DNA from 2 places in the Lysinibacillus sp. FSL W8-0992 genome. Region 1 is predicted to be linked to the other one. Evidence: riboswitches for the same ligand, from Rfam matches in the RefSeq annotation. Region 1 holds a riboswitch; the other holds the start of a gene.
The links. Region 1 has a riboswitch for cyclic di-GMP ahead of NSQ74_RS08235 (NPCBM/NEW2 domain-containing protein). Riboswitches for the same ligand answer to the same signal wherever they lie in the genome.
Positions count from the first base shown of each region.

Region 2: another riboswitch for cyclic di-GMP. It lies ahead of NSQ74_RS11010 (hypothetical protein); the one in region 1 lies ahead of NSQ74_RS08235 (NPCBM/NEW2 domain-containing protein).

Region 1 covers NZ_JBBOZQ010000001.1:1,694,331-1,711,332, forward strand. The annotation lists gene NSQ74_RS08190 (urea transporter) at 1-694, opposite strand, end outside; gene NSQ74_RS08195 (MBL fold metallo-hydrolase) at 1,194-2,042, shown strand; gene NSQ74_RS08200 (NupC/NupG family nucleoside CNT transporter) at 2,932-4,110, opposite strand; gene NSQ74_RS08205 (DNA alkylation repair protein) at 4,499-5,206, shown strand; gene NSQ74_RS08210 (hypothetical protein) at 5,589-6,446, shown strand; gene NSQ74_RS08215 (GNAT family N-acetyltransferase) at 6,623-7,090, shown strand; gene NSQ74_RS08220 (hypothetical protein) at 7,469-7,840, opposite strand; gene NSQ74_RS08225 (methyl-accepting chemotaxis protein) at 8,078-9,760, shown strand; gene NSQ74_RS08230 (hypothetical protein) at 10,007-10,303, shown strand; gene NSQ74_RS08235 (NPCBM/NEW2 domain-containing protein) at 10,494-16,298, opposite strand; cyclic di-GMP riboswitch class I at 16,541-16,624, opposite strand.
Region 2 covers NZ_JBBOZQ010000001.1:2,227,579-2,233,424, forward strand. The annotation lists gene NSQ74_RS11005 (valine--tRNA ligase) at 122-2,767, shown strand; cyclic di-GMP riboswitch class I at 2,892-2,993, shown strand; gene NSQ74_RS11010 (hypothetical protein) at 3,094-3,495, shown strand; gene NSQ74_RS11015 (bifunctional folylpolyglutamate synthase/dihydrofolate synthase) at 3,637-4,929, shown strand; gene NSQ74_RS11020 (bifunctional folylpolyglutamate synthase/dihydrofolate synthase) at 4,926-5,846, shown strand, end outside.

The DNA.
Region 1 (17,002 bases):
GTTCTCCTCCAAGTCCATATGATAAGACTAAAGCGACGACACTTCCTATCACAGCATTTAAACCAAGTTTCCAACTAGCCCAAAATATAGCGGTATAAAGAAGTACACCTGATAAAGGATGATTCAAAAAAAAGATTTGCTCAATATTATTCAAAAAACCTACAGCCCAATTTAACTCACCTGCAATATTTAGTTGCCAGTAAGATAAACTTTGGGGTACTAAAGATTCACTTAAATGGAATACGTTTAGTTTGTAAGAAGCTAATAGGATAAACCATGTTAGGATGATAAAAGGAAAAGTAAGGACGGGCATGTCTATATTTTTCAAAAAATGCATCATTGTTGCTGTAAAAATCGCTGCAATCATTGCTCCTAATAGTGCGATGCCCCACCTAGAAGTTCCAGTTAAAAATAATGAAATGGCCAAAGCTGTTAAGACAGAATTATATCCAAATAGACCAGACCTAACACTATTTTCTTGCGCACCTCCTATTTTTCCGATTAGTGTGCCGACAATAGAAGATAAAAGTGAAATGATGCCCAATTTATAAGAATAAATCGTAATAGCTAATAAAATAATGAAGCCTGAAATGGCATTTTCAATAAAAACGACTTGAGAAAATCCTATGAGGGAAGCCAGTATAACGGAAGTGAATTCTCCTTTTGAAGTATAATTATTCATATTTTTCAACATACAATCACCCCTTCAAAAATCATTGTATTTGAAATTAAACCTACGTTAAGTGGAAAATAGTGGTTAATTTAAATACTAAATATGGTAATTATATAAATAAAAAGGTATAAAATGCAATTTAAAACCTCGACAACCTAATTTATCATTTATAAAGTAATAAAAGATGGAATGAAAATATAATTTCACTCCATCTTTTTAATTGGACCAGTGCGGAAACTTTCACATCGATATCGTATTGAACTTGAATTTTGTAAATGAAGTTCGATTGTTTATATGTCCTGTACTACAATTACCATTTTCGCTAGTATCATGAATTTAAGCACTATTTTCCCTTTACTTTCTAGTTCCAAACCTTTTATATCCTTTAAGCCCCCGATATTATCAACCGAAGTAGAATAAAGCGCCATGCAATTGCTTCTTATTCACAAAAAAATTCTTCAAAAGAGTAAATTATTACTTTTTGAATTAAACTATTATAAATGGAAGGAGATAATTTATTATGCACTCAATTAACAAAATAGGTGAACGTTTTTGGTATATCACGCCAATATCAGAAACCGACCGCCCCATTCTAGGAATGGTAGTTGGCAATAACAAGACATTAATGATCGATGCAGGTAACTCGGAAGATCATGTACAATATTTTCAGGAAGAACTTTTAAAAATGGGGGTTCCTAATGCTGATATAGTAGTTCTAACACATTGGCATTGGGATCATATTTTTGGCCTGTCAGCACTACGTAATATTGTATCCATCGCTTCCAAAGCAACAAAAGAAGAAATGGAGAAATTAATTCCGTTCTCATGGTCTGATGAAGCAATTGATGAGCGAGTAAAAGAGGGAATTGAAATTGAATTTTGCGCTAGAGCCATTAAAGAAGAATTCAAAGATCACCGAGATATTAAGATTGTTTTACCAGATGTGACGTTTGAAAAACGTGCGGAAATGGACTTAGGCGGGGTAACTTGTATCATTCAACATGTTGGAGGGGACCATGCTTCTGATTCAGTAGTTGTCTATATCAAAGAAGAAAAGATTCTTTTCCTTGCTGACTGTATTTATCCTAATCTTTACGCTGTAAAAGAAAACTATACAGTTAAGGAAACGCTGCGCTTGTTGGATGAATTAGAGCAATTTGATGCGGATACATATATCCCTTCTCATCAACAGCCGATTAGTAAAGAAGAGTTTAATCAAGAAGTAGCGAAACTTCGAACAATCGCCAACTTTACAGATCGTTTCGGCGGAGACAAGCAGAGCATTATTAAGGAATATGAAAAACACGTACAAAGAGAACTGACAGAAGACGAAATCGAAACAATCTCGAACTTTGTAAATGGTTATTAAATTAAAATAAAAATACTGCCGTTGATTTCCGTTACGGGCGGACGCTTTCCGCGGGCACAGCGTAAGCCGCAACCCTCGCTAGCGCGCGGTTTGTTGCGTCTTACGTGCCGTGCGTTCCCGCAGGAGTCGCCGCCCTCCACTCCAATCAACTTAATAGGCAATGAAAACAGTCTACTTTTAATAAGAAAATTGTGGTCATGGGATAAAAAGGTTTAGTCAAAATAAATATAAAAGACTTCTGCCGTTGATTTCCGTTACGGGCGGACGCTTTCCGCGGGCACGGCGTAAGCCGCAACCCTCGCTAACGCGCGGTTTGTTGCGTCTTACGTGCCGTGCGTTCCCGCAGGAGTCGCCGCCCTCCACTCCAATCAACTTAATAGGCAATGAAAACAGTCTACTTTTAATAAAAAAATTGTGGTCATGGGATAAAAAGGTTTAGTCAAAATAAATATAAAAGACTTCTGCCGTTGATTTCCGTTACGGGCGGACGCTTTCCGCGGGCACGGCGTAAGCCGCAACCCTCGCTAACGCGCGGTTTGTTGCGTCTTACGTGCCGTGCGTTCCCCCAGGAGTCGCCGCCCTCCACTCCAATCAACTTAATAGGCAATGAAAACAGTCTACTTTTAATAAAAAAATTGTGGTCATGGGATAAAAAGGTTTAGTCAAAATAAATATAAAAGACTTCTGCCGTCGATTTCCATTACGGGCGGACGCTTTCCGCGGGCACAGCGTAAGCTGCAACCCTCGCTATCCGCGGTCCACTCCCACCAACTAATAGAATTGTTTGAGTGCCTGGCACCGTTACTAAAAAAGATAAAGGCATTAAGAATGACTTCTTAATGCCTTTTGTCTCGACTCGCTGAGGAAGTGGTGCACGCCACTTCCTTTTTTATAAAATTAAGCTAACAATGATACCTGATAGTACGCTTACAAGTGTAGCACCAAATAATAATTTTAATCCAAAGCGTGCGACTACATTCCCTTGTTTTTCATTTAGACTTTTGACAGCCCCGACAATGATACCAATTGATGAGAAGTTGGCAAAGGAAACGAGGAAGACAGAAAGAATACCCATTGTACGTTCACTAAAGTGATGATCGCCTCCGGATAAATCCAACATCGCCACAAATTCATTCGTTACCAGTTTAGTCGCCATAATTGATCCAGCACTAACTGCCTCAGAGAAAGGAATCCCCATGATGAAGGCAACTGGTGCAAAGATATAACCTAGAATACTTTGGAACGAAATGCCGAACAATAGCTCAAACACACTATTGAATCCAGCCATCAATGCAATGAACCCAATTAACATGGCCCCGACGATAATGGCAACTTTAAAACCATCAAGAATATACTCGCCGAGCATTTCAAAGAAGGATTGCTTTTCATGCTCGATTTCTAATATATCCTCGTTAGGGTCAATTTGGTACGGATTCATAATTGTAGCGATAATAAAACCGCCAAATAAATTTAAAACTAATGCCGTAACAATATATTTTGGTTCGAGCATCGTCATATAAGCACCAACGATGGACATAGAGACAGTCGACATTGCCGACGCACATAGAGTATATAAACGTTGTTTTGAAAGGAGGCCGAGTTGTTTTTTTAATGTAATGAAAACCTCTGATTGACCGACCATCAATGAAGCAACAGCATTATAAGATTCAAGTTTTCCCATTCCATTTACTTTACTTAATACCCATCCAATACCCTTCATAATGAATGGTAGGATTTTCAAATGCTGAAGAATCCCAATTAATGCAGAAATAAATATAATTGGTAGCAACACTGTTAAAAAGAATGGAGCTTCTCCTTCGTTCGCCAAGCCGCCAAAGACAAAGGAAACACCTTCACCTGCATATTCGAGCAACTTGTTAAAAACAGTAGCTATGCCCTTAATAATGATTAATCCAAATTCTGTATTTAATAATAACAATGACAATAGAATTTGAATGATAATCATTGTGATAATTGGTTTGAATTTTATCTCTTTTCGATTGGAACTTGCCAACCAAGCCAAAAATAACACAATGAGAATACCTAAAATTGAAATAATGTATTGCATATGTAACCTCCTGATGAATTAAATCATGATGTGTTAGCTTGTAATAAAATTACTTTTCGCATAGAAACTTCTTTTATTTTAATTGTAGTTATAATGTGTATATTGCCCAATTTAATAAAAAGAAACCGTACGTATTGAATTTTAATTAAGCTTTACTGAATAATGGTAACTAAGTGATATTAATAGAAAGTTGATAAAAAAGCAAAAAAAAATGATTATAGCAGAATTTTTGGTGGGGATTAGGAAATAAAAGGTGAAAAAAGCCACTTATTAACATGCAAATATTAAAAAATACCTCAGCTGACAAATGATACTTTAATATAGGATAATGGTGATATATTCGAGATTGAAAAAATAGTAAAATGCTAAAACGAAGGGGGTGCAAATAATGAATTTTGAAATAGTAATGCAGGAGCTTGAAGCGCTAGGGAAGGAACGGACTAAAAAAATGTACATGTCCAATGGTGCACATGAGCCGCTTTTTGGAGTGGCAACAGGTGCAATGAAGCCTATAGCGAAGAAAATAAAGATTAATCAACCTTTAGCGGAAGAGCTTTATGCTTCGGGGAACTATGATGCAATGTATTTTGCTGGTATTATTGCCGATCCAAAAGCAATGGCGGAATCTGATTTTGATCGTTGGATAGATACGGCATATTTTTATATGTTGTCTGATTATGTGGTAGCTGTTACTTTAGCGGAAGCGGATATTGCACAACAAGTTGCTGATAAATGGATTGCTAGTGGGGAAGAGCTGAGAATGTCTGCGGGCTGGAGTTGCTACTGCTGGCTTTTAGGAAATCGAAAAGATGTTGAATTTTCCGAAGACAAGATTGCCAGTATGTTAGAAATTGTGAAAAATACTATTCATGATTCGCCAGAGCGAACGAAATCTGCTATGAATAACTTTCTAAATACGGTAGGCGTTTCGTATTTACCACTGCACGACATGGCACTTGCAACTGCCAAAGAGGTAGGTCCAGTAGAAATGAAAAAGGACAATAAAAAAAGCAGCTTCCTTCACGCTTATGAAGGAATTCAAAAGGAAATAGAAAAAGGTAGAATTGGCTTTAAACGTAAATATGTTAGATGTTAAGGGATTAGGTCAAATTACAAAACTGAACTGGTGACCACAACATAGCTGGGACAAATGAGAAAAAGTGTTAGATTGATAGCAATCAATCTAACACTTTTTTGCTGTAACGTTGTTGTCCGTTACGGCGACAACTTTTCGCTTAGCACACCGTAAGCCACAACTCGTTTGCGTGCAGTAATTGCGTTTTTACATTCTGTGCGTTCTGTGTAGCAGTAACTACCTCAGCTACCCTTCAACTAGTGCTCTCCTCTAAATTTTATTTATTGTTAAAAGAAATCAATATGAAAGCTATGTCCTAGCCTACTTTCTTTTATAATTTCTAACTGTTTTTCATTGCAATTGATGGTAATATTTAGATTATGAAACTAAAGGAGTGAGTCTTATGAAAAAATATAAGTACTTTGCTACTACTGTCCTAACCCTTGCTTTGTTTTTAGCTGGTTGTAATAGTAGTGAGAAAGAGGAAAAGGCTTTAGAGCAAAACAAAGAGGAAACTATAGAGGCTGTTACAGATGAAAAGGCCGCAGAACAAATAATTCAAGAAATCCCTGAACCGTATACAAAAGCACTCATAGCGATCAATGATCAAAGATGGGATTTAGCGAATACATATTTAGATTTAGTTATTTCTGATTTTCCGGATAGTGAATACATATTACCAACTAAAATAATACAAGGCGGAATGCAAGTAAATGAATATCTCGGAGCTGTTGATTTATCGGAAATTTTAATTTCAGGCTCTGATTTAGATAGTCCATTATATGACACAAATGATTTAGAAACTTTACGTCGTCATATGGAATTAGTAAAAGACATATTAAATAAATCTTTAGAAGAGCAAGAAGCAACATTTAGCTATATTGTACAGACATTTAAAACTGATCAGGATTATAGTGAACATTATAAAGATATTAACCAATTTTCAATGAATGAAAATTATTCTGACGATCTATCTTTTTTTGAAAGCGTAGGTTACCCCGTTCCAACTGATGCTGAAATTGAGAAATTTTTGAATGCCAAATATAATTTCAACGTACAATTTTTGTTAAATGGATTAACTGAAAAAACAGAACACCTTAACTACAATTATCTACTCGTATTTTATAATGCAGGTATTATTTTACTAGAAAATTACCCGGAGTTATCAAACGATATATTTAATCTTATTTTAGATTTAACAATGAATGATCCATACAATGAATTTAGAATATCAATAGAAGAGTTTATGGCGGAGTCTTAACTAGAAAAAGACATTGGCGGAAATATGAAGGATATTTTAAAACAACTTACGGAAATTAAAAAAGAATTGCCTATCATAATTTCTATGGGGAATATAATTTTTGAACTAGCAAGAAATTTGTTATTACAGCTGTTAGACATTACACCGCAAGTTAGTACAAGGAAGGGAGGACTCTAATGAGCCAACATAAAATATCAATCATGCCATACAGCCCTGAATTTTCTGAACAAACAGTAGCGATGTGGCGAGATAGCAAGGAACAGGCAATTGGACAGAAAGAAATGCATAGCGTTGAAAATCATATATATTTTTTAAATCATATATTACTTGAACAGTTTCAAATAGATGTAGCGTTCATAGAGGAAACAGTTGTTGGCATGATTGCCTATAATGATAGTGAAGTAAGCCAACTGTATATTCATATCGATTACCAGGGGTGCGGTATAGGTAAAACATTATTAAATAAAGCGAAAGCCCATTCAAGTGGGAGATTAACATTATACACATTTGAAGTAAACGAAAATGCACAACGTTTCTATGAAAAGCACGGATTTGAGGTTATAGGTAGAGGTCATGAAAATGAAGAGAATTTACCTGATATTCAATATGAATGGACACGTCAAAATGATAACTCCTACGGATGATTTCCGCTGCGGGCGGACGCTTTCCGCGGGCACATCGTAAGCCACAACCGTCGCAGTCGCGCCGCCTGTTGCGTCTTACGTATTGTGCTGTTCCCGCAGGAGTCGCCGCCCTCCGCTCCAATCAATTGAAAAAAATGATAACTCCTACGGATGATTTCCGCTACGGGCGGACGCTTTCCGCGGGCACATCGTAAGCCGCAACCGTCGCAGTCGCGCCGCCTGTAGCGTCTTACGTATTGTGCTGTTCCCGCAGGAGTCGCCGCCCTCCGCAAAAGAACCAATTCAGGGTATTTATATAAAATAATACATTCCCTAACCTAATGACTACACAAAAAAACCGATGAGCGATTTTCTCGTTCATCGGTTTTTTGTTGTCCGTTAAATACTTTGAATTAACTCGCTATATTTAAGTGAAAGCAGGTTAAGCGAGTAGTTTTTAATTTTATCGGTTGCGATGATTCCTGTTAGGATACACTCAATCATGTCTTTATATTGATGAATCAAATGTATTTCGTTCATAAACTTTGTATCGAGCGTTATTCCTTCTTTAATAGTTTTTAATACTACTTGTTGTTCTTCGTATAAATAAACTAATTCGTATTTTGCATTATATATTAATGTAGTAATTTCGGGAAAAATTTTCTCGTCGTTTAAACGCTCTAAAATGCTATCAACCGATTTTACGCCTTCAATAGATTGCAAATGTGAAAATGTTTCACGCAGTTTATCTTCTAAAAAATCAGTACTCATTAAATATCTCCTTCTTTTTTTGTTATATATCCATTTTTATAAGCTAATTAATAATTTTGTGATTATTGTATCATGCGACATTAGTAATAATTATTAAAATACTTACTGTTTTTTGAATTAATCGGGATACTTTTATTTTAAATAAAATATTAATGGTAGTAAATACTATATAGATAAAAACGTAAATATAGTCTATAATGACTAATTATAACCATTTTATTGAAAAAGGAGTTTAGTATGTCTATTACAAAGAAATTAGTTTTAGGGTTTATTACAATGATGTTAATAACGCTTGTTTCTGGTTCAAGTATTTATTTGCAAATTATTGACATCAGTAAGGATTACAATAATACATTAGCAGTTGGGCTCCCTCAGCTTTATGCGACGGGTGACCTCAATAAATACATAGCTTTGGAAGGTTCACAAGTACAAACTTATCTTTTAGGAGATGAAGAGTCGTTAAATCATGTGCGTGAAACACAATCCATAATTGATGAAACGATGAACCTACTTAAGGAGCAATTTGATGCAGATGATGAGAAACAAACGTTAAATAATGCAAGTGAAAAAGTGGATACGTTTGAAAATGAACTTGAAAAGGTCATCGCATTAAATCAAAATGAAGACGTTTTTGCAGCTGCTGCTTATTACACTAAAAATGTTATTCCTATTCGTGGGGAAGCAATAGATGCGTCTGAAGGGTTAAATGATTTAATTGAAGCCAATTTCGATCAAGCTCAGCAAGAAGCAAATCAAAATGCAAAAGAATCATTCTTTATCGCTATTAGCATCATTTTAGTATCAATTTTAGTAGGGAGTGTCATCGCTTATATATTGAATAAGAAGATTGCTGTACCTTTACGTCAATTACAACATGGAGTAAAGACAATTGCAGCGGGGGATTTAACAGCCGAGGATATTCAACTTCGCTCTAAGGATGAGTTAGGGCAACTTGCGGTAGACTTTAATTTTATGAAAGATACTTTGAGAAAACTTTTAAATCAGTTTGCAGAAAGTGCTAGTCAATTAAGTGCGTCTGCTGAACAATTAAGTGCTTCAACGGAAGAAGTGACCGCATCTTCTGTTGATATCGCAAATCAAGCAGAAGCCGCATCTGAAAACACTTTAACGACTGCACAATCAGCGCGGGAAAATGCTGTCGCAATGGATGAAACAGCTAGTGCTGTCCAACATATTGCGCAATCTTCACATGTCCTTCGAACTTCCGCTTCTGAGACAACAGAAGTTGCAAGTCAAGGTGTGACGAATATTTCTTCGGCAAGTAAACAAATGACAACGATTTATGAATCAACAAAGGTAACGACTGAACTTATTCAACGTTTAAGTAAACAAACAGAAGATATTGAAAATATTTCAAAAGTAATTACAGGTATTACTGAACAAACGAATCTGTTAGCATTAAACGCTGCAATCGAGGCTGCACGTGCAGGAGAAGCGGGAAAAGGATTTGCTGTAGTAGCCGATGAGGTAAGAAAATTAGCAGAGGAATCGAACAAATCTGCAGGACAAATTGTAACGCTTACGAATGAAATACAAAAAGATACAAAAAATGTGGAACTAGCAATGCGTGAAAGCTTACGTACCGTTGAAACAGGTGTAGAAATAATCGAAAATGCAGGCACATCTTTCAATGATATTGTACAAGCAGTTGATCATATGAGAACACAGATTGAAAACATCTCTGCTGTGACAGAGGAAATTTCCGCAAGTACTGAACAAGTTTCTGCTTCAGTTACACAAATTGCAGCTTTATCAGAAACGACAGCTGAACAGGCAGAAGGTTCACAAGCAGCTTCACAACAACAGCTTTCAACTTTACAAGAAATAAGCGCAGTCGCAAATGATTTAAGTAATCAAGCGATGGACTTACAAACAATTGTGGGTCATTTTAAAATTTAAAGAATAAAAAAAGACGAACAGCTTTAGGTGCTGTTCGTCTTTTTTTATGCGACACTTTCCGTTCAACACAACGTAAGCTAATACTCTCGTTACTACCGATTTGTTGAATCTAACATTTCGCTTTTATTCACTAACCACATGAAAATAACAATCTACTATCGTTTCTTAATTAAATAATTTTCAGTAGGGAATAAAAATAGTAAAATAAAAAAAGAATTTTCACAACATTTTATGGAGGTGCAAAGTATGAATTATGTTACGGTTGAAATAATTGATACTGTGGGGTTAAATCCAAGAGAAAGAAAAATGTTGCAAAATACGGTGTTAAATTTTGTTGCGATGAACAATGCGTTAATTTTGAAAGAAGATGTAGTGATGAATCCATTAGAGCAGGGTAGCGAAAATATTGGCATTGTCATGGTTTATGCAAAACCGTTGAATGATGAACAAAGTGAAGCCATCACACAAGCTTTGTCTAAACGATTCACGACGTATTTTAAAATGAGTGAGTTAGATTTGGAAGCTCATATTAGCGTTCATTGAGTAAACATTTAATAAAAAATATGAACAAACCTCGAGTAGGGACACTTTATAGTGTTACTATTTGGGGTTTTTCTTTGTTCAATTAGATTTATTTGTTTCCATTTAACTATTGTCTACAATCAAAAACGCCCACGAAAAATCCGCGGGCATTGTATTTAAAAGGGGAGGAGTTTTTATGACAGCGATATAACTAGTTTTTTACAAAATAAGTTAATTGAATAAGTGTGTCTTCGTTTAGCTTATACGCAATGACTAGCATGTACATGCCTTGTTCTTCTTGAGAAAGGTCGATTGTAAAGTGGTCTGCGTTCGGTGTAAGCTGGTCCACATCTACTGAAATCTCTTTCATTGTTTTCGTATTTCTTAGCGCTATTTGGTAAGGGTTAAGATAGTTACCATCTAATCCTTTTACTAGATTTTCCACTGTTAGTTCAGGACCCGTTAAGCTAGATACTTCAACGATTTGTGGGTGCGCAGTGATGTTTTCTAATTTACTTAGATTTTTCAATGGCGAGAAATCAGTAATGCTATTAGCCGAAATATCAAGTGATGTTAAATTTTTAGCATATTGTAAGCCATCTAGACTTGTAATACGTGCATTTGGTGCATGTAGACTTGTCAGTGTAATCATATCACCTAAAGTGATTTCTCCTGACAGTCCTAGCGTTTGCTGGATAGCTACTTTAAGCTGGTTGTCTGCAATTGGTATAATTTGACTGAAGTCAATTGCTACTAAAGCAGCTTTTGCTTGTAATAGCTCCTCTAAAGCTTGATCGATTTGTGCTTGTGAAGCTTGTGTATTAGCAAGAAGTTCTTCTGCCTTTGCCATGCTCGCTTGTAAAGCTTGGATTGTATCAGCTGTGTAGTTTTCTACATTAACTGTTTTAGCATCTTCAAGTGCTAGTGTTAAATCTTCAGTGAATACGCGATCCGCATTAGCAAAATGTAATTTCGTCTCGCCCCATGATGCATGGTCAGAGCCGTTTCCGTTGCCACCGTCTGTTACGACAAGTTTAAGCTCTTTGGCGCCAGTAATGCTCACTTCAATGTACTTTTGAGAATCACGAGATTGCATTAAGCCACTATCGAATTGCTTTTCTCCATCAACAAACACTTGGAATGTTACTGAGCCTATCGTACCGTACATTTGGCGGTCTACACCAACAAATGCAGTGAAGAAATCTGCGTTTTTATCTGTTAAATCATAAATGATTGTTGAGTTAGAATGTGCACCGATGCCTCGTTCGTATGTTATTTCACGACCATCGTCTCCTGTTAAGCGTAATGCATTGTGACTAATGGAGATATCTTTCACAGGAGCTGTATAGCTGTTTTGTGTAGATTGCCATTCAAAATCAGTTAAGTAATGGTAATCTTCCATATTTACCACTGAAATAGTGCGCTTTTTCGTTACTTCATTGCCATCACTATCAACTACTGTGTACGTAATTTCGTAGTGGCCAGCTCGATTGAAGTTCACTTGCTCTAAGCCAGTTACTTGTACTCGAGATGTTAAATTACCATCTTCAGCATCCGTTGCTAAATAGCTTTCGTCGATGTTGATAGGCGTTCCTACTTTTGTTGCAACTGATTTAGGAATCGTTAGTTCCGGCATACCGTTTGAAACATAGAACTTAGCATCAGCAAAGTTCGCATGATCTGATGCATTACCATTGCCCGAATCATTTGCAATCAGTTTTAACTCTTTCACACCTTGAAGCGGTACTCTCACAAGTTTTGCTTCTGATTGATATTTCATGACACCACTGTTATATACTTCTTGACCGTCAGCTAGTACTTTAAATGTCACGCTAGAATTTCCGTTTTCAGCGATATTGCGATCAATACCTACGAGTGTCTCAAAGTAATCGTAATTTTTATCTGTTAAATCATAGACGATTTCAGAGTTTGCGTGTGTACCAATCCCTTTGGCAAATTCCTTAACTTCTCCATTTGTCAGTACTTTTATTGAACCACCTGAAGACGATTTGTCTTTATTGACAGTACTATACGCTGTTTGAGCAGATTTCCAGCCGATGTCTGAGGCGAATTTTTCATCGCTATAGACATACACATTTCTTGTCGCCGTTGCAACGTTGTTATCACTATCCGTTACTGTATATTTGATTTGGTAAGTACCTGATTTATTTGTATTGAAGCCATTTGTAGTTACTTTAATTTGTTTACTTAAATCACCGTCTTCAATATCAGATGCTGTTACATCTTTTAGAAAATCAAATTCACTATTTAACTTTACTAATGTCAAGTCTTCTGAAAGTGTTAACGTAGGTAGACTTGAGTCTTTGCCAAATTTCGCATCAGCCCAAATAGTATGGTCAGAGGAATTACCGCTATCATTGGCATCCGTTGTAATTAACTTCACTTCTTTTGCACCTGTAACAGGGATGTTGATATAGCCATGATCTGTATTCGCCTTAAATACATCACTTGCAAATTTCTGTTCACCATCGACCCATACTTCAAATGTTGCAGAAGATGCTTTGCCTTTTGCTGCTTGATCGATTCCGATATAACTTTCAAAGAAATCAAAGCCTTTTCCTTCGATGTCATACACTACTTCAGAGTTCGCGTGTGCACCAAGTCCTTTTGCATACGTTGCATCTACACCTTGGCGTAGTAATGTAATTGTGCCTCCAGCAATTGATTTATCTTTTTGTAATGAGCCCCAACCTACTTTTGCAGATTTAGCTGTCATATCAGAAATATATTGCATGTCACTTATTACGTTAACATTCATTGTTTTTGTTTCTTTAATGCCTTCATCATTTATTTCATAAACTACTTCATAGCTTCCTTTTTTCGTCATATCTACCGTATTCGATTTGATAATGACTGTTTTTGTTATATCTTTGCCGCTATAAGAAATTGCTTTTACATAATCCATAGGATCAAATGCTTGATGTAGTTTTACTGTGACACAGTCTTCAGCAGATAGGGTAGGGGTAAATGCCTTCACTTCTACTGGTTTCAGCGTATTTAATTTTTTGTCATAACCAACAACTTTGTACGTATAATTTTTTGTTGTATCTACATTTTTATCGATAAATTGTGCAGTACTAGTAAAGCCAATTAATTCATTATCTCTATATATTTCATAGCCTAAGAAATCATCTTGGTAAGATTTATCAATCGATAAATATAATGTATTTGTTTTAGCAGCTTGGTTTGAGGCGAATGTTACGTTTACTTCTTTACCTTTTAAACCATTACCTTTATAGTCGACTGCACTATTATTTAAATACCATATTTTTTTATCTGGTTTTGGATATTTACTTGTTTTTGCTTTCGTTTCGTCAGTTACAACAAAACCATGGCGAGCAAAATGTTCACTTAAATCTAAACCAAGTGCTTCAGAAGAGAATTCGACTAAATACTGTTGTTTAGAACGATCACCATCTGTTAGTGTCACATTACGTTCGCGATATAAAGAGTTTAATTTACCCCAATATCCTGGGCTATACATTTCAAGTTGCCAATATACAGCTAGCTTTTCAAACAGACCTTGATCGTTATAATCTTTTGTGTTTTCTTTTAGAACGTTTTTATAGATGTTCGCTTCATATGGAATACGTCCATCGATTTTTCCGTAAAATGCTGACATATGCTGTGGTAGCATATTGTTTGTTACTTCACCGTAAGTTCTTACCCCAATATCCATGCGATGACCGATTTCATGGATAACGCCCCATGAACCGCCTTTTTCTTCGATAGGAACTAAAATATCAGATACGACATCATCCAGTGTACCGATGTGATCGCCAGCTGCATACATGTAGGCATAAGGCTGTGCAAGTCGTACGTTTTCTCGAATTAATTTAGGGTCATTTTTTTCATTATGACCATCTAAACCGTTATATTTAAATAGTTCATCCATTAGACGGTTATACGATTCAATTGTTTGTAGTGGGCTATAGCCATTTTCTATATATGTTTTATAAGCACCAGTTGCAGTACCTGTCCAGAATAAATGGTCACTTACAACTTCTACGATATCTAGTACTTCGCGATCTTCAACTTTTGGATGCTTCGCAATGTCGTCATCGATTTTTTTCTTATAGTCAATTAAAAATTGTTTGAACTCTTCTACATTTGTAGATTTCGTAGCAAATGGAATTCTGTCAACACCTTCAAAACGTAATGTTGGTGCTTTTCCTTGCTGTTCAGCTGTGTATGGATTTTCAATATAAATTGTTCCGCCCGGTGTGACTGCCTTATTATTATAAGAAGTTTTAGGAACTGCCGGCACCGTAATCACGTTTTTACCAACTTTTAAGCTAACGCCTTGTCTCCAACTGTTCCAAGCACCTTCTTGTTGAGCAAAAGATAAGCGTGGTAATGGTCCATTTGTTGCTGCGTCAACGTAAACGATAATTTGATCGCCTGGTTGAGCAGCAAGTCCTGTTGGTTGCAGGTTGTTACCGAAGCCGAACTTCAATTGTTCATTGGCGTGCTTTACCATATCTCCGTGTTGCTCAGCTACTATTATTCTGCCTTCTGTAACGACTTCACCGTTAATTACTTTTTTCGCTAGCTCGATATTTTCTTTATACGTAGCATATAGTGGATGCGATTTTGCTTCTTCTTCTAGTGCAGTAATGAGCTCGATACTGTTGAATTCAGGTGATACAGTATTCATCGTTCCATCTGTAAATAACTTCGCCATTTTATCGTCCAGCGTATCTTCTTTATAGAACGCTAACTCTGAAAGGGTTGCCCAATTTTGATTGGATTTTGTGAATTTAAACTTTACACGTTTAAATGTAGTTGGATCGAACTTTGCTTCAACTAATCCAGCAACCATATTCTGCTTACCTGTTGAGACAAGCTCGTATGTATCGCCTTTAGATGTTTGTGAAGCATAAATTTCAAATTCTTCCGCAAAGCCTTTACGGTCGGATGGTCTTGCTCCATAAATAATGCGATTTAATGTTACAGGTTCGATAAATTCCACTTCAACTTCATTTGCGAATTTAGCAGTGTTGCTTGTATTCGTTTCCCAATATGTATTGACATTTCCATCGATGGCATTTTCGATAACAGCGCTAGCATAGTGTCCACCGTTATTGCGAATGCTCCTAATATTTTTGTAGTCCATTCTAAATATTTTAGAATAGGCTTCGTTTGCGTAATGGCTAAATGATGAAGTTACTGCTGTTGTAGCTTTAATCGCTTCGTTGCTTAGTAGCACTTTAGCATTGTCGATATCTTCTTTAAATTGAGCATAGAAGGGGTGTCCTTGTGCTTCAGCATCTAATTGATTGAGTGCATCAATTGAATGGAACTTGTCACTAACAGCACTCATTGTGTCATCAGTAAATAGTGTTGCCATTTTGTCAGAGATTGCATCTTCTTTATAAAATTGAAACTCTGATGCACTTGCCCAATCTTGATTTGCTTTAGTGAAAACAAACTTTACGCGTTTAAATTCTGTTGGGTCAAACTGGATTTCGACGATATCACCAGTAGAACCTTTGTATTCACCGGATGAAACGAGGGTAAAATCATTGCCTGAATCTGTTGTTGAGCTATAAATTTCAAACTGCTGTGCAAAACCTTTACCTTTTGTAGTTGATTGACGTGCAGCATAAACAATTCTATTTAACGTAGCTGCGTCATTGAACTGTATTACGACTTCATTTGTGAATGATGCACTATTCGGTGTCCCTGTTTCCCAATGGGTATTCATGTCGCCATCAATCGCTTTATCAATAGTAGAACTTGCATATTTTCCACCGTTGTTCGTAATCGATTTAATGTTAGTATTAGCCATCTTAAATACGTCATCGTATGCCTTTAAAATATCTTTTCCGTACAAATCAAACTTTTTCACCGATGCTATCGTATGTTTAGTACTCATTTCAGCTGAAGTTTTGACAATATTTCCATTCGGATTTTCACTTGCCAAAACATTCAATGGACCACCGACTAAATTTAAAGCTAGAGCAGATACTGTTACAATCTTTACAACTTTCATCTATTCTTCCTCCTTATGAAGTTTTGAATTTTTTCCTACGGAGTACATAAAAAAACTACTCATAAAAGAGTAGTTTTATTTTAAATAAGGATAATATAAAAACATACAAATATACCCATTATATATGGGCGCTGAAAAGACTAAAAGATAAAAAATTCACCTTTTAGATGTTATATTAAAAAAATATTTTTTCAGTAATTTGTTTTTTTATGACCTTACTAAACAAAAAGTAGTATGTACTCTTCGGCAACTGGCTGACATAGTTATAAACCTTAGTCCCTATAGCTTTGCGTCCCTAAATTTCTTTAAGTTTGCCTATTCAATTTTTCTACTATAAAGAATAGCATAGTGAAAATAATTACCAAAGAACAATTTGTCCTATATTTTACCACCCTTCATTAGGGTAATACGGTGAAGGTTTAATGTTAAATAGTATAATAGTGTAATTTATCGATAGGCATTATGGTATGTGTAAATTACTTTAGTAAGAGGAAGGTAGTTTAATTGTAAACTACTTTTGTCGTGGTAGTGAGTATGAAAAATATTTACAGCAGGTGAAAAGAATTTAACTTGGGCAAAGACGAATGCTTTTAGGAGTTTTTTGTTGATAAAGTAGTTGGCTGTCGTTATAAAGAGCTGTGTAATTTTCACCACCTATCGGTATAATGAATGTATTCATTACATTACATTAAGGGGGGCTGAAA
Region 2 (5,846 bases), 530 kb from region 1:
AGCCACGTGCAATTGTCACGGATTTATTCGGTGTGAATACACTGAAAAATCAAGACGAGTGGTTATCTAGTTTGCCAAAGCTGACGTATGTCAAAATTATTTACCAACAGGAGGAGACAATATGACAGAAAACATTTCAATGCCTACGAAATATGATCCACAATCAATTGAAACGGGTCGCTATGAATGGTGGTTACAAGGTAAATTTTTCGAAGCACAACCTGAAAGCGGAAAGGAACCATATTCCATCGTAATTCCACCACCAAACGTAACAGGTAAATTACACCTTGGTCATGCTTGGGATACAACGTTACAAGATATTTTAATCCGTATGAAGCGCATGCAAGGTTTTGATGCACTTTGGTTACCAGGAATGGACCATGCAGGTATTGCAACTCAAGCAAAAGTAGAAGCAAAACTGCGTGAGGATAATATTACACGTTATGATTTAGGACGTGAAAAATTCCTAGAAAAAACTTGGGAGTGGAAAGAAGAGTATGCTGGGCACATTCGCTCACAATGGGCGAAGCTTGGCCTTGCATTAGACTACTCTCGTGAACGTTTCACACTCGATACAGGTCTATCAGATGCTGTTAAAACGGTTTTCGTTCAATTATATGAGAAAGGCTTAATTTATCGCGGTGAGCGTATTATTAACTGGGACCCAGCAGCGAAAACAGCCTTATCGGATATTGAAGTAATCTATCAAGATGTTCAAGGTGCATTCTACCACATGAAATACCCATTAGCAGATGGCTCGGGCTATGTGGAAGTTGCAACAACACGCCCTGAAACAATGCTTGGTGACTCTGGTGTAGCAGTTCACCCGAACGATGAGCGTTATCAACACTTAATTGGTAAAACAGTTATTTTACCAATTGTGGGCCGTGAAATTCCAATCGTAGCAGATGATTACGTTGATATGGAATTCGGTACAGGCGTTGTAAAAATGACTCCAGCCCATGATCCGAATGACTTTGAAGTTGGTAACCGTCATAACTTAGAACGAATTCTTGTTATGAACGAAGATGGCACAATGAATGAGCTTGCTGGTAAATACAATGGCATGGATCGTTTTGAATGCCGTAAACAAATCGTAGCAGACTTACAAGAAGCGGGTGTCTTAATCAACATTGAAGAGCATGTGCACTCTGTAGGGCACTCTGAACGTTCTGGAGCGGTTGTAGAGCCTTACCTATCAGCACAATGGTTCGTTAAAATGCAACCACTTGCAGATGCCTCTTTAGAGCTTCAAAAAGACGAGGAAGGTAAAGTAAATTTCGTTCCATCACGTTTTGAAAACACATATTCTCGTTGGATGGAGAATATCCGTGACTGGTGTATCTCTCGCCAATTATGGTGGGGACACCAAATTCCTGCCTGGTATCACAATGAAACAGGCGAGATTTACGTAGGGAAAGAAGCTCCTGCTGATGCAGAAAATTGGACACAAGATGAAGATGTATTAGATACATGGTTCTCATCTGCACTATGGCCATTTTCTACAATGGGTTGGCCGGACGAGGCAAATGAAGAATATCAACGTTACTATCCAACAAGTACGCTTGTAACGGGCTATGATATTATTTTCTTCTGGGTTTCTCGTATGATATTCCAAGGTATTGAATTTACAGAACAACGCCCATTCAAAGATGTATTAATCCATGGATTAGTACGTGATGGTGAAGGACGTAAGATGAGTAAATCACTTGGTAATGGTGTGGACCCTATGGATGTTATTGAGAAATACGGTGCTGATTCACTTCGTTATTTCTTAGCAACAGGCTCTTCTCCGGGTCAAGATTTACGTTATACAACTGAAAAAGTAGAGTCTGTTTGGAACTTTGCTAATAAAATTTGGAATGCTTCTCGTTTTGCATTAATGAACATGGATGGTATGACGTATGATGAAATCGACTTGACTGGTGAAAAATCAGTGGCTGATAAGTGGATTCTGACTCGTTTAAATGAGACGATTGAACGTGTAACATCATTAGCAGAACGCTATGAATTCGGTGAAGTAGGTCGTGAACTATATAACTTCATTTGGGATGATTTCTGTTCTTGGTATATTGAAATGGCGAAATTACCAATGAATGGTGAAGACGAAGCTGCTAAAAAAACGACTCGCTCTATATTAGCTTATGTACTAGACCAAACAATGCGTCTATTACATCCGCTTATGCCATTCATTACAGAAGAAATTTGGCAACACTTACCGCATGAAGGTGAGTCGATTACAGTTGCAGCATGGCCAACTGTACGCACAGACCTTCACTTTGCAGAGGAAGCAGACAATATGAAGCTTCTTATGGATATTATACGTTCAGTGCGCAATATTCGTGCGGAAGTTAACACACCAATGAGCAAAAAAGTACCATTATACATTTCTGCTAAGGATGCTGCTACGGTTACCATTCTTGAAGCCAATAAAGGCTATTTAGAAAAATTCTGTAATCCAGAGTCATTAACAATTGGTGAAGGCTTAGAGGCTCCAGGACAGTCTATGACTGCTGTAGTAACAGGGGCAGAGCTATTCTTACCACTTGTGGGACTGATCAACCTGGAAGAAGAGATTGCTCGTCTTGAAAAAGAATTAGAAAAATGGGCTAAAGAAGTGAAGCTTGTAACTGGTAAGCTGTCAAATGAAAAATTTGTTTCAAAAGCACCAGAAGCGTTGGTTAACGCAGAACGCGAAAAATTAGCGGACTATGAAGAAAAACATGCCGTTGTATTAAAACGTTTAGAAGAACTAAAAAATATGTAATAACATAGTGAATGATAGAAACAGCAGATGGCGAAAAAGTCATCTGCTGTTTTTCTTTTTATAAGCCAAAAGATATGTGTTGAGTTAGGAAAAAATGTATAGTATCATACAATGTAGTTAGTATAATAGATAAAGGCAAACTATCCGAAAGGTTAGGACGCAAAGCCTAGGGTCTAAGGTGAAGAGAGAATTGTTTTCTTTCAACTACGATTGCCTGGTTACCATTTAAAGTAATTTCATTTAATTTTATGGCTATTCTATATTGATTAGAATGGCTTTTTTCTTTGGTATGAAAAAGTTATGAAAAATAAAAATGGAGGTTTATCATGTCTGGAAATATTGGAACAATAGTTGTGAAGGTGAACAAAGCCTGTGATGATTTAGATTTTGTTAATGCAAGAGGGCTGATAGAGGCAAATCTACTAAAGCTATCGGAAGCGAAATACTATCGTTTATTAAACGCAAGCGGGCGCGTTCTTATTAAACATGTTTTAGCGAATAGCAATGGGCAAAATGAAGTGAAGAAAACATTAACACGTACAGATTTACTAGTTATTAATAAGATTAATGAGTATTGTTCAAATTTTGATATTTCGATGTTGAAAAGAACATTAAAGAACTCGTTTGAATTAGTGCAAAGATCGGATGTTTTGCCACTTTTAAATAATGATGCAAAAATTATTTTAGATGATATGGGTGCGCTATTAGGTGTCCATCAATTACAATAATTTGCTGTTTATTTGAAATAAACTAGTTGAAAACACACAGATAATCACTCCTAAAGTGCTTTTCTGTGTGTTTTTAAAATTGTGTCTGAATTGTTTGTGTGCCTGGCACCCTTTATACTAGAGTGAGAGGGAGTGTTTCTTTTGTTTACAACGATAAAAGCATGTACAGATTTTATTTTTACATTAAAAGCAGTTGATTTTAAACGTGAGCCATTAGTAATGATGCGTGAAGTATTGGCCCGTTTGGGAGACCCACAAAACAAGCTACGAACTATACATTTAGCTGGTTCTAATGGCAAGGGGTCTACAGTAAACGTATTGAGGGAAATGTTAGAGGATGCAGGTTATCGAGTAGGAGCTTTTACTTCTCCACATTTAACACGCGTTAATGAACGAATGACTATCAATGGCACGCAAATTTCTGACGAGCAATTTTTACAGTATATGAACAATATCGCTTCAATTATTGAGGCGCATTATAATGGGGACTATCCGAGCTTTTTTGAAGTCGTAACACTTATTATGTTCCAGTATTTTGCTGAAGAAGAAGTAGATTTTGCACTAATTGAAACAGGGCTTGGCGGTCGTTTAGATGCGACAAATGTCATCACACCACTTGTTTCAATTATTACGACAATTTCATTGGAGCATACAGCATTTTTAGGCGATACGTATGCGAAAGTTGCATTTGAAAAGGCAGGTATTATTAAAGAAGGAGTACCTGTTGTGGTAGGGGTTAAAAACGATGAGGCGCTTGATGTTATTCAAAAAGTTGCACAAGAACGTCATGCGGAATGCCTTGTTTTAGGAAACTATTTTCACGTAGTGGCAAAAAATCAAGGGATTGTTATGCAAACCTTCAACTATCGTAACGCAAATGTTGAAATAAATAATATTCAACTAAAAATGGCTGGTGAGCATCAAATTGCGAATGCCAGTCTTGCCATTACAGCGATGGATATTTTACGTGAGCAAGGACATATTCAACTAACAGAACAATCAATGCGTCAGGCGTTGCAAAATGCTCAGTGGGCAGGCCGCTTTGAACAATTTCCAAATAATATCGTGCTAGACGGTGCTCATAATTCTGAAGGAACAGCCGCGTTGATTCAAACACTTCAGACTGTTTATCCAAATCATCATTATCGCTTCATTTATGCAGCGCTGTCTGATAAGGATCATGCAAATAGTATTGCATTAATGGATGGAATCGCTTCATCCATGTCCTTTACGCAAATTGGAATGCCAAATGCCATGCCAGCTGAAAAATTAGCGATGCTGTCTACGCATAATGACAAACAATATGATGCAAATTGGCAAGCAATCGTCCGTTCTGTTATACAAAGCAAGGGCCTTCACGATATTGTTGTTATTACTGGCTCACTTTATTTTATAGCGGAAGTTCGCCAATGGTTGCAGGAGGAAGTACGATGATTCCACAGTTTGATATATATAAGAAAAAATGGGCAATAACAAGCGATGATATCATTAAGCCTGGTCTAAAAGCTATTGAAGAGGCATTAGCGCTCGTAGGAAACCCAGAGAGAAAACTACAGATTGTACATCTTGCAGGTACGAACGGCAAAGGCTCAACACTTACATTTTTAGAGTCAATTGCACAGGAGCATGGCTTAAAAGTAGGCAAGTTTATGTCTCCATGCATTTTAAATGTGCATGACCAAATTCAAGTAACGAAAAAGCCCATTACAGAAGTAGAGATGGATCGCGTTTTTCAACAAATGAAAAGCGCTGGACTTAGCGGTAAACTAACAGATTTCGAATTATTAACGGTTGCTGCATTCTTGCACTTTGTTAATTGTGATGTCGATGTGGCTTTAATTGAAGCAGGAATGGGTGGCTTATTGGATAGCACCAATGTAGTGATGCCAATTGTCTCCATTATTCCAAGTATAGCGCTCGAGCATACGAAATTTTTAGGCTCAACAATCGAAAGTATTGCTGAGCATAAAGCAGGGATTATTAAACAAAATCGTCCAGTTGTTATAGGTGAGGTACCTTTACAAGCGAAGGCAATAATTAATAATGTAGCAAATGCAAAGCAAGCACCAATTCTTGAGCTTAAAAAACAATTTACGCTAGAGCAGTCGAATCATTATGAGTGCTATAAAAATAATGAAAAAAACATCTGTATCTCCAATCTTACACGTAATATGAAAGGGCCACATCAAGGAAATAATATGGCATTAGCCATCACTGCTTTTATCGAAGTGGCTACAGTACTAGACGTTGCTATTAACGAAGAAAGTATACGCCGTGGAATAAAAGTGGCACGTATTTTAGGACGATTTGAAGAAGTAATGCCTAATATTATTTTTGACGGTGCACATAAT